One region of the Pseudomonas sp. LBUM1664 genome, then DNA from elsewhere that is predicted to be linked to it. Evidence: predicted binding sites of a transcription regulator. Region 1 holds the regulator's gene; the other holds the start of a gene.
What was found. The regulator sigma-54, encoded in region 1, starts transcription at its own class of promoters, with help from an activator protein. The targets are predictions, from matches to a motif close to ANTGGCATNNANNTTGCTNT.
Positions count from the first base shown of each region.

Region 1 (7,323 bases):
ATTCCGGCGGCACCGAAGTGGAACTGATCGACTCGGTACGCATCGCTCGAACCGATGAGAAAAACCGTACGACCATCATTACCAGTAGTCGTATGACAGTCTTCCCACAGCAAGAATATGCGCAGACCGAGCAACCCGTTAGAATCGACGGCGCCGGTGGTGTATCGACCGGCACGGGAATGAAAGCGTATTTGAAGGAAAGCAGGATACACCTGCTATCGAACGTAAGAGGACAGTATGAAGCTCGCTAAAACCCTCCCTATTTTGCTCAGTCTGGGCGCAGCACTGGGAAGCGCGAGCGCCTGGGCCCTTCCCAACGACCGCGACCAACCTATCCGTATCCAGGCCGACGACGCTCAGCTGGACGACAAGAACGGTGTAGCCACCTATAAAGGCGATGTGATCATCACCCAAGGCACGATGAAGGTCACCGGCAATACCGTGACCATCACTCGCACCCCGACCGGCGATATCGACGTGGTGACCTCGGTGGGCAACCTGGCCTATTTCGAGCAGATGCAAACCGCGGGCGACACCAAGCCCGTGCAGGGCTACGGGGTGACTATCCAGTATCACGCTTCCCAAGATCGCGTTGTACTGATCGACCGCGCCAAGGTCATCGACAAAGACGGCAACACCACCCAAGGCGAGAAAATCGTCTACGACACGAACAAAAAACTGGCCAGCGCCGGTCGTGCCACGGGTAACAAGGTGACCGAGCAGCGCCCACGGATCGACATGGTGATCCAGCCTAAAAAGAAAACCGAGCAGAAGGCCCAGTAATGGCAACTCTGAAAGCTCAGCACCTGGCCAAGAGCTACAAGAGCCGTCAAGTCGTACGTGACGTCAGCCTGTCCATCGACAGCGGCCAGATCGTCGGCCTGCTCGGCCCCAACGGCGCGGGCAAGACTACCTGCTTCTACATGATCGTCGGCCTGGTCCAGGCCGATCAGGGTCGCGTGCTGATCGACGACCTGGACGTCAGCCACCAGCCGATGCACGGCCGGGCAAAGGCCGGTATCGGCTATCTGCCGCAAGAAGCGTCGATCTTCCGCAAACTGTCGGTTGCCGACAACATCATGGCGATCCTCGAGACCCGCAAGGAGCTCGACAAGGCTGGCCGCCGCCAGGAGCTGGAAAGCCTGTTGCAGGAATTCCACATCAACCACATTCGCGACAACCTGGGTATGAGCCTGTCCGGTGGCGAACGGCGACGCGTGGAAATTGCCCGCGCCCTGGCCACCGCACCGAAATTCATCCTGCTCGACGAACCGTTCGCCGGTGTGGATCCGATCTCGGTGGGCGACATCAAGCAGATCATCCACCACCTCAAGGCCAAGGGGATCGGCGTGCTGATCACCGACCACAACGTGCGTGAGACGCTGGATATCTGTGAAACCGCCTATATCGTCAATGACGGCCAGCTGATCGCCGAAGGCGACTCCGCCACCATCCTGGCCAATGAACTGGTCAAGGAAGTGTATCTGGGCCATGAGTTCCGCCTGTAAGCACAAAGTGTCTGGCGAATCGCCCGGGCGTCGTTTAATTTTATTACGGCGACGCCCTAGGCAAACACTCCAGTTTCAGGCATATAATTTGCTTATGTTTGGCGCTTCGGCGCCCTGTAGTGGATGGCGCATGTGCGCCGGCGAATTAAGGTGTTAAGCCCCAGCCATGAAACCATCGCTAGTCTTGAGAATGGGCCAGCAGCTGACGATGACACCGCAGCTGCAACAGGCCATCCGCCTGCTCCAATTGTCGACCCTGGACCTGCAACAGGAAATCCAGGAGGCCCTGGAGTCCAATCCGATGCTCGAACGCCAGGAAGAAGGCGACGACTTCGACAACACCGATCCGCTGGCCGACAACGTCGAGCAAAAAACCAGTACCGAAATCCCGGAACCGTCCTACCAGGAAGCCGCCCCGACGGTGGATAACCTTGAGGATGGCGAATGGAACGAACGCATCCCCAATGACCTGCCGGTGGACACGGCCTGGGAAGACGTCTACCAGACCAGCGCCAGCAGCCTGCCAAGCGGCGATGACGACGAGTGGGACTTCACCACCCGCACCTCCGCTGGCGAGAGCCTGCAAAGCCATCTGCTGTGGCAGCTGAACCTGTCGCCGATGTCCGACACCGATCGCCTGATCGCCGTGACCCTGATCGATTGCATCAATAATCAGGGCTACCTGGACGAAACGCTCGAAGAAATCCTCGAAGCCTTCGACCCCGAGCTGGACATCGAACTGGACGAGATCGAAGCCGTCCTGCACCGCATTCAGCAATTCGAGCCGGCCGGCATCGGCGCCCGTAACCTGGGCGAGTGCCTGCTGCTGCAACTGCGCCAGTTATCCGCCAAGACGCCTTGGCTGGCCGAAGCCAAGCGGCTGGTCACCGATTACATCGACCTGCTGGGTGGTCGCGACTACAGCCAACTGATGCGGCGCATGAAGCTCAAGGAAGATGAACTGCGCCAGGTGATCGAACTGGTCCAGAGCCTCAACCCGCGCCCGGGCTCGCAGATCGAGTCCACCGAACCCGAATACGTGGTGCCCGACGTGATCGTGCGCAAGCACAACGATCGCTGGCTGGTGGAACTGAACCAGGAATCGGTGCCCAAGCTGCGGGTCAACGCCCAGTACGCAGGCTTTGTAAGGCGCGCTGACACCAGCGCCGACAACACCTTCATGCGCAACCAGTTGCAGGAAGCGCGCTGGTTCATCAAGAGCCTGCAAAGTCGCAACGAAACCTTGATGAAAGTAGCCACCCAGATCGTCGAGCATCAGCGCGGCTTCCTGGAGTACGGCGACGAAGCGATGAAACCGTTGGTCCTGCATGACATCGCCGAGGCGGTTGGCATGCACGAGTCGACGATTTCGCGGGTGACCACCCAGAAATTCATGCATACCCCTCGGGGCATCTATGAATTGAAATACTTTTTCTCCAGCCACGTCAGCACCTCCGAAGGCGGTGAATGCTCGTCCACGGCCATCCGCGCGATCATCAAAAAACTGGTAGCGGCGGAAAATCAGAAAAAGCCGTTGAGTGACAGCAAGATCGCTGGTTTACTGGAGGCACAAGGCATTCAGGTGGCCCGCCGTACCGTCGCCAAATACCGCGAATCCTTAGGGATCGCACCTTCGAGCGAACGCAAGCGGTTGATGTAACAGGCCACGCCACAGCGTTCCAGTGGCAGGTATTTCTGCCTGCCGCTTTATGCACTGGCAACGAAGGAGAAGCTGTATGCAAGTCAACATCAGTGGACACCAACTGGAAGTGACCGAGCCCCTGCGCACCTACATCGGCGAAAAACTCGACCGATTAGAAAGGCATTTCGACAAGATCACCAACGTGCAAGTCACGATGAACGTCGAGAAGCTGCTGCAGAAAATCGAAGCCACGCTGCATATCCCCGGCGGAGAAGTGGTCGCCAACGCGGAGCACACCGACATGTACGCCGCAATTGACCTGCTGACCGACAAGCTGGATCGCCAACTCAAAAAGCATAAGGAAAAGACCCAAAGCCTCCTTCAGGGCGCAACCGGTCGTTAACCCCCCCAATCCATGATCCGACTAGAATCCATCCTGACCCCCGGCCGTTCCCTGGTGAACGTGCCGGGTGGCAGTAAAAAGAAAGCCCTAGAACAAATCGCCGACCTGATCGGCCGCGAAGTGCCGGACCTGAAAAGGCAGGACGTCTTCGAGGCCTTGATCGCCCGTGAAAAACTCGGTTCCACCGGTTTTGGCAACGGCATCGCCATCCCTCACTGCCGCCTCAAAGGTTGTACCGCGCCAATCAGCGCGCTGTTGCACCTTGAAGCCGCCATAGATTTCGACGCCATCGACGGCGCACCGGTCGACCTGCTGTTTGTACTGCTGGTTCCGGAAGCGGCGACCGATGCGCACCTTGAGCTGCTGCGCCAGATCGCCAGCATGCTGGACCGCAAGGAAGTACGCGAAAAACTGCGCAGCGCACCGAGCAACCAGGCCTTGTATCAGGTAGTCCTGGACGAGCAGAGCGGTCATTAACATGCGCATGATCATCGTCAGTGGCCGCTCCGGCTCCGGTAAAAGCACCGCCCTCAATGTGCTTGAGGACAGCGGCTACTATTGCATCGACAACCTGCCAGCCGGCCTGCTGCCGGAACTGGCCGAGCGCGCCCTGATCCACACCGAACTGGCGCAACCCTTGGTGGCGGTGTCCATCGATGCACGCAACCTGCCGAGCCATCTGTCGCGGTTTCCTGAACTGCTCGAGGAAGTGCGCAACCGGCATATCCAGTGCGATGTGCTGTACCTGGATGCCGATGAAGAGACACTGCTCAAGCGCTTTTCCGAAACCCGCCGGCGCCACCCGCTGAGCAACGCCAGCCGCTCCCTGGCCGAAGCCATCCATGACGAAAGCCAGCTGCTGAGTCCGATCGCCGACCTGGCGGACCTGAAGGTCAACACCACGAACCTGAACCTGTATCAGTTGCGCGACACCATCAAGTTGCGCCTGCTGAACCAGCCGGAGCCGGGCACGGCGTTCCTGGTGGAGTCGTTCGGTTTCAAGCGTGGCATGCCGGTAGACGCCGACCTGGTGTTCGATGTGCGCTGCCTGCCCAACCCTTATTGGAAACCGGAATTGCGTGAGCAATCCGGGCTCGACCAGCCGGTGGTCGACTACCTGGCTGCCCAGCCGGATGTCGAGGACATGTATCAGGACATCTCCAGCTACCTGCTCAAATGGCTGCCCCGCTTCGCCGCGAGCAACCGTGCCTACGTCACAATCGCCATCGGCTGTACCGGAGGCCATCACCGCTCCGTCTACCTGACCGAACGCCTGGGTCAGCTCCTGCAACAATCCCTGAAGAACGTCCAGGTTCGCCACCGCGACCTCAGCTAAAGGATTCACATCGCGATGCCTGCTCAGGAAATTGAAATCATCAACAAGCTGGGTCTGCATGCCCGTGCGTCGGCCAAGTTCGTCGGGGTTGCAGGCCAGTTCAAGGACACCAGCATCAGAGTCGGCCGCACGCCGGAGTCCACGATCGACGGTAAAAGCATCATGGCGATGATGATGCTCGCCGCCGGCAAGGGCACCAAGATCTACCTGGAAACTGAAGGTGAGCAGGCACAAGAAGCAATGGATGCGCTGAAGGCCCTGATCAACAACTTTTTCGACGAAGGTGGATAACCCCACCCCCTGTTGCTCTGTTCGACTATCAGGCCAACGCCGTATCCATCACCATCATCAAACAAAACCCCACCAGCAACCCCAGGCTCGCCAGCTTCTCGTGACCGTTGCGACGGGATTCGGGAATGACCTCATGGGTCACCACCAGCAACATCGCCCCGGCCGCAAGCGCCAGCCCCAAGGGCAACAGCAGTTCGGCCAGGCTTACCAGCCAGGCGCATAGCAGCGCGAACACTGGCTCGACCAGCCCAGACGCGGCGCCAATCAGGAACGCCTTGACCCGCGACATCCCGGCCGTGGCCAACACCAGTGCGATCACCAATCCTTCAGGTACATCCTGCAAAGCGATACCCATCGCCAGGCTGTCGGCATCGGGCATGCCGCCGCCCGCCGACACGCCGACGGCCATCCCTTCCGGAATGTTGTGGGCAATAATGGCAAACACGAACAACCAGATCCGCGGCGCGATCATCAAACGCCCAGGTACCTCTACCAGCCTTTCTGGCGTAGAGGACACCTTGCGATCTACCAAGTACAGCCCGAAAGCGCCTAGCAGGATGCCGAAGCTGATCAGGCCGCTGGCCGCCCAAGGCGTGAGCCCCAACTGCTCGGCGGCGGCAATCCCCGGCACGATCAGCGAAAATGCAGTGGCGGCGAGCATCACCCCGGCACCGAAGCCCAGCAGCGAATCGCTCACGGCCTGGGGCATGCGCCGGATGACCAGCACGGGCACGGCGCCTAACGCCGTACCCAAGGCACAAAGACCACCGCCCTGCAGCGCACGCAGCAGCTTGGGCTCCAAGTCCAGCCAAGCCAGGCCCTGCGCCGCCAGTAATGTCATCCCAGCCAACAGCAACAGCGAACCCAAGGCGTAGCGAAACATCCGCCCGCTTCCTATCGCCAGTGTTTGAGTATCCATAGTCAGCCTTGGGTTGTTTTTATGAAGGGCTCAGGCCAGCGCAGCCTGATAGCGCCGTGCCACTTCCGGCCAGTGAATCACGTTGTAGAAGGCATTGATGTATTCCGGACGACGGTTCTGATACAGCAGGTAATAAGCGTGTTCCCACACGTCCAGGCCCAGAATCGGTGTATTGCCATTCATCAACGGGCTGTCCTGGTTGCCGCTGCTTTCCACCACCAGGGTCTTTTGCGGGGTCACGCTCAACCAGGCCCAGCCGCTGCCGAAACGGGTCAGCGCCGCTTTGGTGAAGGCTTCTTTAAATCGTTCGATGCCGCCCAGTTGCGCCTCGATCGCTGCGGCCAGTGCACCCTCAGGCTGACCGCCACCCTGGGGCGCCATGACCTCCCAGAACAACGAATGGTTGGCATGACCACCGCCCTGATTGATCACTGCGGCCCGCAGGCTTTGCGGCAATTGCTCCACACTGGCCACCAGTTTTTCGACGGGCCATTGGGCGTATTCGGTGCCATCCACCGCGGCGTTCAGGTTGTTGATGTAAGTCTGGTGGTGCTTGGTGTAGTGGATCTCCATGGTTTGCGCATCAATGTGCGGTTCCAGGGCGTCGTAGGCGTAAGGCAACGCAGGCAAGGTAAAAGCCATTTTCAATGAACTCCGTGATGAAGAGGGGCGTTGCGATGCCGGGGCGCAGCGGCATTGCAGTGCAACAGGCGTTGGGTGCGCGGGTACTCACCGTGCTCACTGATGAAATTCAGCAGTTCGACGTAGGTCTTGTGGCTCTGACGCATCGCGGCAGCACGCAGGGCTGGTGCCAGACGCTCGTCCTGCAGGGCCTGCAACAACCGTTGGTGGATGGCGCACAGGTACTCGGCGCTCTCCTCCGGCTGGTTCAGGCGCAAGTGCAAATCCGCCAGGTTGTGATGGGACACGACACAGGCGGCCACGGCTTCGTCGGCGTCTGCCCAGCGCTCAAACAGCACCTGGGCCAACGCCAGCGCTTGCAGATACGCTTCGCGGGCGTCCACCAGCTCGCCTAGCATGAAACAGCGATTGGCCCGTTCGATCGTGCGTTTCCAGTGTTCCATGATGAGTCCTCCACACAGGTGTCGGGGTTACACGCCGCCGGCGGTGAGCTTCTCGGGGTCCAGCAGGACCTCCAGTTCGCTGCGCGTCAGATCGGTGTGTTCCAGGGCGACATCAATGACCGGGCGGCCTTGCTGATAA
Region 1 is NZ_CP166791.1:5,299,113-5,306,435, forward strand. It holds gene lptC (LPS export ABC transporter periplasmic protein LptC) at 1-251, shown strand, start outside; gene lptA (lipopolysaccharide transport periplasmic protein LptA) at 238-783, shown strand; gene lptB (LPS export ABC transporter ATP-binding protein) at 783-1,508, shown strand; gene ACA047_RS24790 (RNA polymerase factor sigma-54) at 1,675-3,168, shown strand; gene hpf (ribosome hibernation-promoting factor, HPF/YfiA family) at 3,245-3,553, shown strand; gene ptsN (PTS IIA-like nitrogen regulatory protein PtsN) at 3,566-4,030, shown strand; gene rapZ (RNase adapter RapZ) at 4,032-4,889, shown strand; gene ACA047_RS24810 (HPr family phosphocarrier protein) at 4,905-5,180, shown strand; gene ACA047_RS24815 (ZIP family metal transporter) at 5,209-6,099, opposite strand; gene ACA047_RS24820 (superoxide dismutase) at 6,130-6,741, opposite strand; gene ACA047_RS24825 (DUF2753 family protein) at 6,744-7,184, opposite strand; gene ACA047_RS24830 (class II fumarate hydratase) at 7,212-7,323, opposite strand, start outside.

Region 2 (7,323 bases), 510 kb from region 1:
ATCACGTGGCAATGCCGGACAGCATGTCGAGTTCGCCCCTGGTGGCGTGCCTCGATCCTCGGGTGGATGAGCAGGTGGTGCAGGAGCAAATGCAGACGCCGGCCAATCCGGACGTTGAGCCGGCACCGGTTGCAGAGCCGGACACTGAAGCTGAAACGGCCGCCGATGAGCCACAAACGCCCAGTTTTACCCAAGCCAGGCCTTGAGTTGGTCAGTGAAGGCTTGAGCGAGTGAAGGCGTTCAGTCGGGCATAAAAAAACGGGCAGTCACCGCAAGGGACTGCCCGTTTTTTCATGGCTTGAAGATCAGAGGTCGTCTTTATCGAAACGCCGGGCTTCACGCTGGAGCTGGTAGACGAAACGCTCGACCTGGCGTTGCACCAACCCACTGATATTGTGGAAGCGCACACCCGCGAAGGTGGTGTTGATCTTTTCTTCGAAATGCAGGTAGCGCAGCTCGACCGGCGCGGTCATGTTGCCAAAAGGCAGGGCTGCGATAAAGCGCTCGTAGACTTGGCCCAATTGCAGGCGTGCGGTGATGTCGCCATCGAAGCGCAGCTTGCAGCCGGTTGCGGAAAGATCCAGCAGCTTGCCGGTTGCCGGTGTCTTGAGCTTTTCGCCGCCCAGTTCGACGTCCACCAGCTGCGCCAGTTTCAGGGCGGCGCGAAAGGCGTTACGGCGTTGGTGATAAACCACTTCGTTGGGCAAGGCACCGCGATAGCAGCGACCGTCTTTGGATTCATCGATGGTCAAAGGGCCGTTGCCTTCCCACGCGATGCGCACGCCTTCATGGAAACCTTCGACCCGAAACGACTCGCCCGCCAGCAGGAAACGTTCACCGTTGCGGGGGATCATTTCGTCGAAGGCGATGCAATGGTTCTCGCGATCAACATCGACCAGGTAGCTCTGGAAGCGCTGGGGGCGTTCGTGGAAGGTAATGATCAGTGGGTCGTGGCTATCTTGCAGCATCCGCAGGTTGCCGGAGATTTCCAGGGGCGTGGTAAGGACCTTGGGTGGCTGCGGAGCATCATCCGCGTTTGAGGCATTGAACACGGTGGGTCAATCTCCAGGCAAAATACGACTACAAAGAGCCAGCATTTTGCCAGCATGTATCGCGCGTTGATAGAGCGTCGGCATTGTTCGTTTCATGCCTGGCTGAGCGGGCGGTGCTTGACCATCTTGGCGGTCGAACCGCGAGCGTCATAAAGCGTAGGAATTTCGCCGCCATTGAGGATGCGCAACTGGTTGGCGGTGGCGGCCTGCTGGAGCAGGATCGACTGCCCGTTTTTGACGTTGGTCGCCTGACACTGGGCGAGCAGGTCATTGAGCACTGCGCTTTGGGATAACAGCTGATCGCCGATCGACGACTGGCTGGCCAGCTGCTCAAGGCCGCCGTGGTTGGCGGGCAGGTTGAGGCTGGCGAGGATCTCGCTGCGCTTGCGGCCATGCTGATCGAGCAAAATGATCAATGCCTGTTTCTGCGCCAGAATATTTTCCAGCAAGGGCATGTCGCGACCGTGCAGTGCCAGGGATTCGGCCTGCAATAACTCCAGCAAGTGTTGCGCTGGGGCAAAGTCGTCGGTGATCAGTTGCAATAAATTAGTGTCGTGCATGGCTGGCCTTGGGTCTTAAGCGTCCAAAAGCCTGGCGCAGGCGGCGGCCTAGCGCTGGGCTTCGAAGTTGAGCAGTTTGCTGGCTACGCGGTTGCTGTCGACTTTATAGCTGCCATCGGCGATAGCTGCTTTCAACTCAGCCACGCGGGCGTTGTCGACGACAGGTTGATCGCGCAGCTTGTCAGTGACCTTCTGCAACTGCTGAGCCTCATTACTGAGGTGTACCGACTCTCCGTTGTTGACTTGTTCGGCAGGAGTAGGCAGCGGCGCGGATTTGTCGGCTTCGACGGTTTCCTTGCTGACGCTGGTACGCGTAGTGCCTGTCAACGGTGGAGAGCTGTTTAAACGATTGAAATCGATGACCATGGTAAAAAACCTCTGAGTATTTGGACGCTTGCCATGTTTTCGGCCATCCCCAAAAAAACTTTAGGCTCATTTATTCGATGAGCGTGCGCACGTCTGCGCTTGCCTTTGCGTAAGGCACAGTCTAGGGAACACCGGGATCAAGCGCCAGCTCTCTACCCATTTCTACCCGATCGCTACATTGACACTTCCACTTGGCCGGGGGCCATCACCTGCGCTTTGATGACGCGTTGGGAGTTGAGGTTTTTCACTCGAATCTGTTCACGCATGCCGCCGTTGGACAGGGCCTCGCCCGGCATCCGCACGGCAAGCGAGCCGGTGCGGGCGGTGATGACCACCTGATCGCCCTTGCGGACCACTTCGGCCTGTTCCAGATGCACAAGGGTCACGGTCTGATCGGCGACCATTGGTCGGACAAGTTTCTGCCCGATGGCCTGATCCACGGAGGTCAGGAAGCCCTGGGAGATCTGGCTGACGTCACGTTCACGCAGCACCACGTCCTGAGGCTCGACGATTCCGGCCCGCTTGAGCGGACGGGTGGTGGTGACAATCTCGCGAAACAGACGCACTTGAGCGGGCACAAACACTGTCCAGGGCACATCGCTGTCGCAACGAACCTTCACCGTGACCCGGCCCAGCGGCCTGGCCGGGCTTTCCAGCGAAGCAGTCAATTCCTTGTCGCACATCGGCATGCGCAGACGCGGGTCGAGCTGGTTGACCTCGATCTCATAACGACCTTCGGTTTGACTGGTTGCCAGGTAGTCTTCTACGGTGAATTCAAGAAAGCCCTGAGTGACGCCGATAAGGAGATCAGGCAAGGTAACCTGAACAGCGGCAAGGACAGGGCTGCTCGAAGCGAACAGGCAAGCAGCCAACAGTGCACCGAGCCAGTGGCGGCAGTGAGTGGTCAGGCGTCGAAAAAATGTCGTTTGTGCGTTCATGCCGGTTGAATAGCAAGCCCCGTGCCGTTTAGTGATGAATGCGCGTCGGACACATTAGCGTTAGGTAGGAGTCAGGGCATGGCGGGAGTAATGGATTCGGTAAACCAGCGCACTCAGCTGGTAGGTCAGAATCGCCTCGAGCTGTTGTTGTTTCGTCTCGACGGCCAGCAATTGTATGGAATTAACGTATTCAAGGTACGCGAGGTGCTGCAATGTCCTAAGCTGACCCTGATGCCGAAGTCCAGTCCCGTTGTGTGCGGCGTGGCGAATATCCGGGGGGCGACCATCCCGATTCTCGATCTGGCCATGGCGACCGGTTCCGGGCGGCTGCTGGATCAGAGCAATCCGTTCGTGATCATCACCGAGTACAACACCAAGACCCAAGGTTTCCTGGTTCGCTCGGTGGAACGCATCGTCAACATGAACTGGGAAGAGATCCATCCGCCGCCCAAGGGCACGGGTCGTGATCACTACCTGACGGCCGTGACCCGGGTCGATAATCAGTTGGTGGAAATCATCGACGTGGAGAAAATCCTCGCCGAAGTGGCGCCGACTACGGAGACGATTTCCGTCGGCGTGGTGGATGCCGAGACCCAGCACAAAGCGATTTCGCTGCGGGTACTGACCGTCGATGATTCTTCGGTGGCACGTAAGCAGGTGACCCGTTGCCTGCAAACGGTCGGTGTCGAAGTGGTGGCGTTGAACGATGGACGGCAGGCGCTGGACTACCTGCGTAAGCTGGTCGAAGAGGGCAAGAAGCCTGAAGAGGAGTTCCTGATGATGATCTCCGACATCGAAATGCCGGAGATGGACGGGTACACCCTGACGTCGGAAATCCGCAGCGACCCGCGTATGCAGAAGCTGCATATCGTCTTGCACACTTCGTTGTCCGGTGTTTTCAACCAGGCGATGGTCAAGAAAGTCGGTGCCGATGATTTCCTGGCCAAGTTTAGGCCCGATGACCTGGCTTCCCGGGTAGTCGAGCGGATCAAGGCAGCAGAATAAAAGGTCGGGCGCGTTTTGCGTCCGGCAAGTCAACACAATGAAAGAGGCGGTATCTTGTCTACGGGTAATTTGGATTTCGAGCAGTTCCGGGTCTTCCTGGAAAAAGCCTGTGGCATATTGCTTGGTGAAAACAAGCAATACCTGGTGTCGAGCCGTCTCAACAAATTGATGGAACAACAGGGCCTCAAATCGTTGGGCGAATTGACGCAGCGTATCCAGACCCAGCCGCGCAGTGGTTTGCGTGAGATGGTGGTGGACGCCATGACCACCAACGAAACCCTGTGGTTTCGTGACACCTATCCGTTCGAGGTGTTGAAGAACAGGGTGCTGCCGGCGGCCCTCAAGGCCAGCCCGGGCCAACGCTTGCGGATCTGGTCGGCGGCCTGCTCGTCGGGGCAGGAACCCTATTCGCTGTCGATGTCCATCGACGAGTTCGAACGGACCAACATTGGCCAGTTGAAGATGGGCGTGCAGATCGTCGCCACCGACCTGTCCGGAACCATGCTCAATAACTGCAAGACCGGCGAGTACGACAGCCTGGCCATCGGTCGCGGCCTGTCGCCTGATCGCCTGCAACGCTACTTCGACCCGAAAGGGCCGGGACGCTGGATGGTCAAGGCGCCGATCAAGAACCGTGTGGAGTTCCGCTCGTTCAACCTGCTGGACAGCTATGCCAGCCTGGGCAAGTTCGACATCGTGTTCTGCCGCAACGTGCTGATCTACTTCTCCGCCGAAGTGAAAAAAGACATCCTGCTGCGTATCCACAGCACACTGAAGCCAGGCGGCTACCTGTTCCTCGGCGCCTCCGAAGCCTTGAACGGTTTGCCGGATCATTATCAGATGGTTCAGTGCAGCCCTGGGATCATCTACCAGGCGAAGTGATTCGCTGGGGTTGTCAAAAAAACGGGAGTCCTCACGGGCTCCCGTTTTTTTATGCCCGCCAATTTCCTCCCCACCACCACTATCCCTGTGGGAGCGGCATTGCCCTTGAGAAGCGGCAGAAAAGCGGCAGCCAGCGGAAGCCAGTTGCCGCTTTTCTGGCATTGCCGCTTTGCCGATGCCCGCAAAGCCCCGGTTTATGGGCTTTTTGAAAGTGGCACGACGCTTGCTATGTCCATCGTACGTAAATTCTGGTCACCCAAAGGTTTCCGACATGAGCATCAGCTTCGATAAAGCGCTCGGTATCCACGAACAGGCCCTGAGCTTCCGCGCCCAGCGTGCCGAAGTCCTGGCCAACAACATTGCCAACGCCGATACCCCGAACTACAAGGCTCGGGACCTGGACTTCTCCAAAGTGCTCGCCGAGCAGAACGAGAAAACCAAGAGCGGCTCCTTCGCGTTGAACATGACCAACAGCCGTCATATCGAAGCCGAAGGCCTGGGCAACGGCGACGAGTCGCTGATGTATCGCACGCCGATGCAACCTTCGATTGACCAGAACACTGTGGACGCTCAACTGGAACAGTCCAACTACGCGGAAAACTCCGTGAACTTCCAGGCCAGCTTCACCCTGCTCAACAGCAAGTTCAAAGGGCTGGTATCGGCCCTGCGCGGAGAGTAAGCCATGTCGATCGCGAGCGTATTCAACATTGCCGGCAGTGCCATGAGTGCCCAGACCACTCGCCTGAACACCGTCGCCAGTAACATCGCCAACGCCGAGACCGTTTCGTCGAGCATCGACCAGACTTACCGTGCCCGTCACCCCGTATTCGCCACCATGTACCAGGGCGGCCAGTCTGGCGGCAGCGACTCGCTGTTCCAGGATCAGGAAGCCGCCGGGCAGGGCGTGCAGGTGTTGGGTGTGGTCGAAGACCAGAGCAACCTCGAAGCGCGTTACGAGCCAAACCATCCGGCTGCTGACGGCAAAGGCTACGTCTATTACCCGAACGTCAACGTCGTCGAAGAAATGGCCGACATGATTTCCGCCAGTCGTTCGTTCCAGACCAACGCCGAAATGATGAACACCGCCAAAACCATGATGCAGAAGGTCCTGACCCTCGGTCAGTGATAAGGGGCGAATCACATGAGCGTTACCAGCACTACAAGTGGTTTGAGCCTCAACGAGGTTCTGGCCAACTCCTCGGTCAAGACCAGCACCACCAGCGATGGCCTGGCCTCGGCGACCAGCTCGGCCACGGGCTCGTCGGAACTGGGCAAGGATGCATTCTTGCAACTGCTGGTTACCCAACTGAAAAACCAGAACCCGCTGGATCCGCAGGATAACAGTGAGTTCGTTGCCCAACTGGCGCAATTCAGCAGCCTGGAAGGCATTACCACCCTCAACGACACCGTGAGCGGTCTTGCCAGCAACTACAACTCGTCCCAGGCCCTGCAGGCCTCGTCACTGGTGGGTCGCTCGGTCATTGCCCCGGGCAGCAAGGCGGTGGTCGATACCTCCAAGAGCCTCAACGGCACAGTGGTGGTCCCGTCGTCGGTCTCCTCCGTTGCGGTCAAGATCATGGACAAGGACGGCAAGACTGTCCGCACCCTCGACCTGGGCAGCCAGAATGCCGGCAATTCCGATTTCATCTGGGATGGCAAGAACGACTCGGGCACTACGGTCGAGTCGGGCACTTACACTTTCGCGGCCTCGGCCACCATCGATGGCGAGGCCACGTCGCTGACCACCAACCTGCCGGCTACCGTCAGCAGCGTGACGATCAGCCAGACGGGCGGTGAGCTGATGCTCAACCTGGCCGGGCTGGGCAGCGTCGGTCTGTCCAAAGTACAAACTATTGGTATGTAGAGCCGACTAAACCGGCAAAAGGAGTGCAACATGTCTTTCAACATCGGCCTTAGCGGTCTCTATGCAGCCAACAAACAACTGGACGTGACCGGCAACAACATCGCCAACGTGGCGACCACCGGTTTCAAATCGTCCCGAGCGGAATTCGAAGACGTCTACTCGGCCACCAAGCTGGGTTCGGGCAGCAAGACCGTCGGCAACGGCGTGCGCCTGGCCAACGTTTCCCAGCAGTTCGGCCAGGGTGACGTTAACAACACCGGCAACGTGCTGGACATGGGTATCCAAGGTTCCGGTTTCTTTGTCCTGAGCAACGACGGTGCGCTGAGCTATACCCGTGCCGGTACCTTCAAGACCGACAAGGACGGCTATATCACCAACAGCGATGGCACTGCGAATCTGCAGGGCTACGGCGTGGATGACAACGGTAACGTCGTCAACGGTATTTTGACCGACCTGCGCATTGATACCTCCAACTTGCCGCCGCAAGCCACCAGCGTGGTTTCGTCGACGATCAACCTGAACTCCACGGCGACAGTTATCGATCAGACTAACGCTACCCTGACGTTCGATCCGACTGATACGGCCACGTTCACCAAGCAATTCACTACCCCTGTCTACGATACCCAGGGTAACCAGCATTCCATGGACCAATACAT
Region 2 is NZ_CP166791.1:4,789,681-4,797,003, reverse strand. It holds gene ACA047_RS22490 (MFS transporter) at 1-206, shown strand, start outside; gene ACA047_RS22485 (flagellar brake protein) at 306-1,052, opposite strand; gene ACA047_RS22480 (flagella synthesis protein FlgN) at 1,145-1,612, opposite strand; gene flgM (flagellar biosynthesis anti-sigma factor FlgM) at 1,661-1,978, opposite strand; gene flgA (flagellar basal body P-ring formation chaperone FlgA) at 2,152-2,916, opposite strand; gene ACA047_RS22465 (chemotaxis protein CheV) at 2,995-3,921, shown strand; gene cheR (protein-glutamate O-methyltransferase CheR) at 3,976-4,803, shown strand; gene flgB (flagellar basal body rod protein FlgB) at 5,075-5,482, shown strand; gene flgC (flagellar basal body rod protein FlgC) at 5,486-5,929, shown strand; gene flgD (flagellar hook assembly protein FlgD) at 5,945-6,667, shown strand; gene flgE (flagellar hook protein FlgE) at 6,698-7,323, shown strand, end outside.
Region 2: flgB (flagellar basal body rod protein FlgB) is a predicted target of sigma-54. The motif match lies at 5,014-5,033, and genes of this name have one in related genera.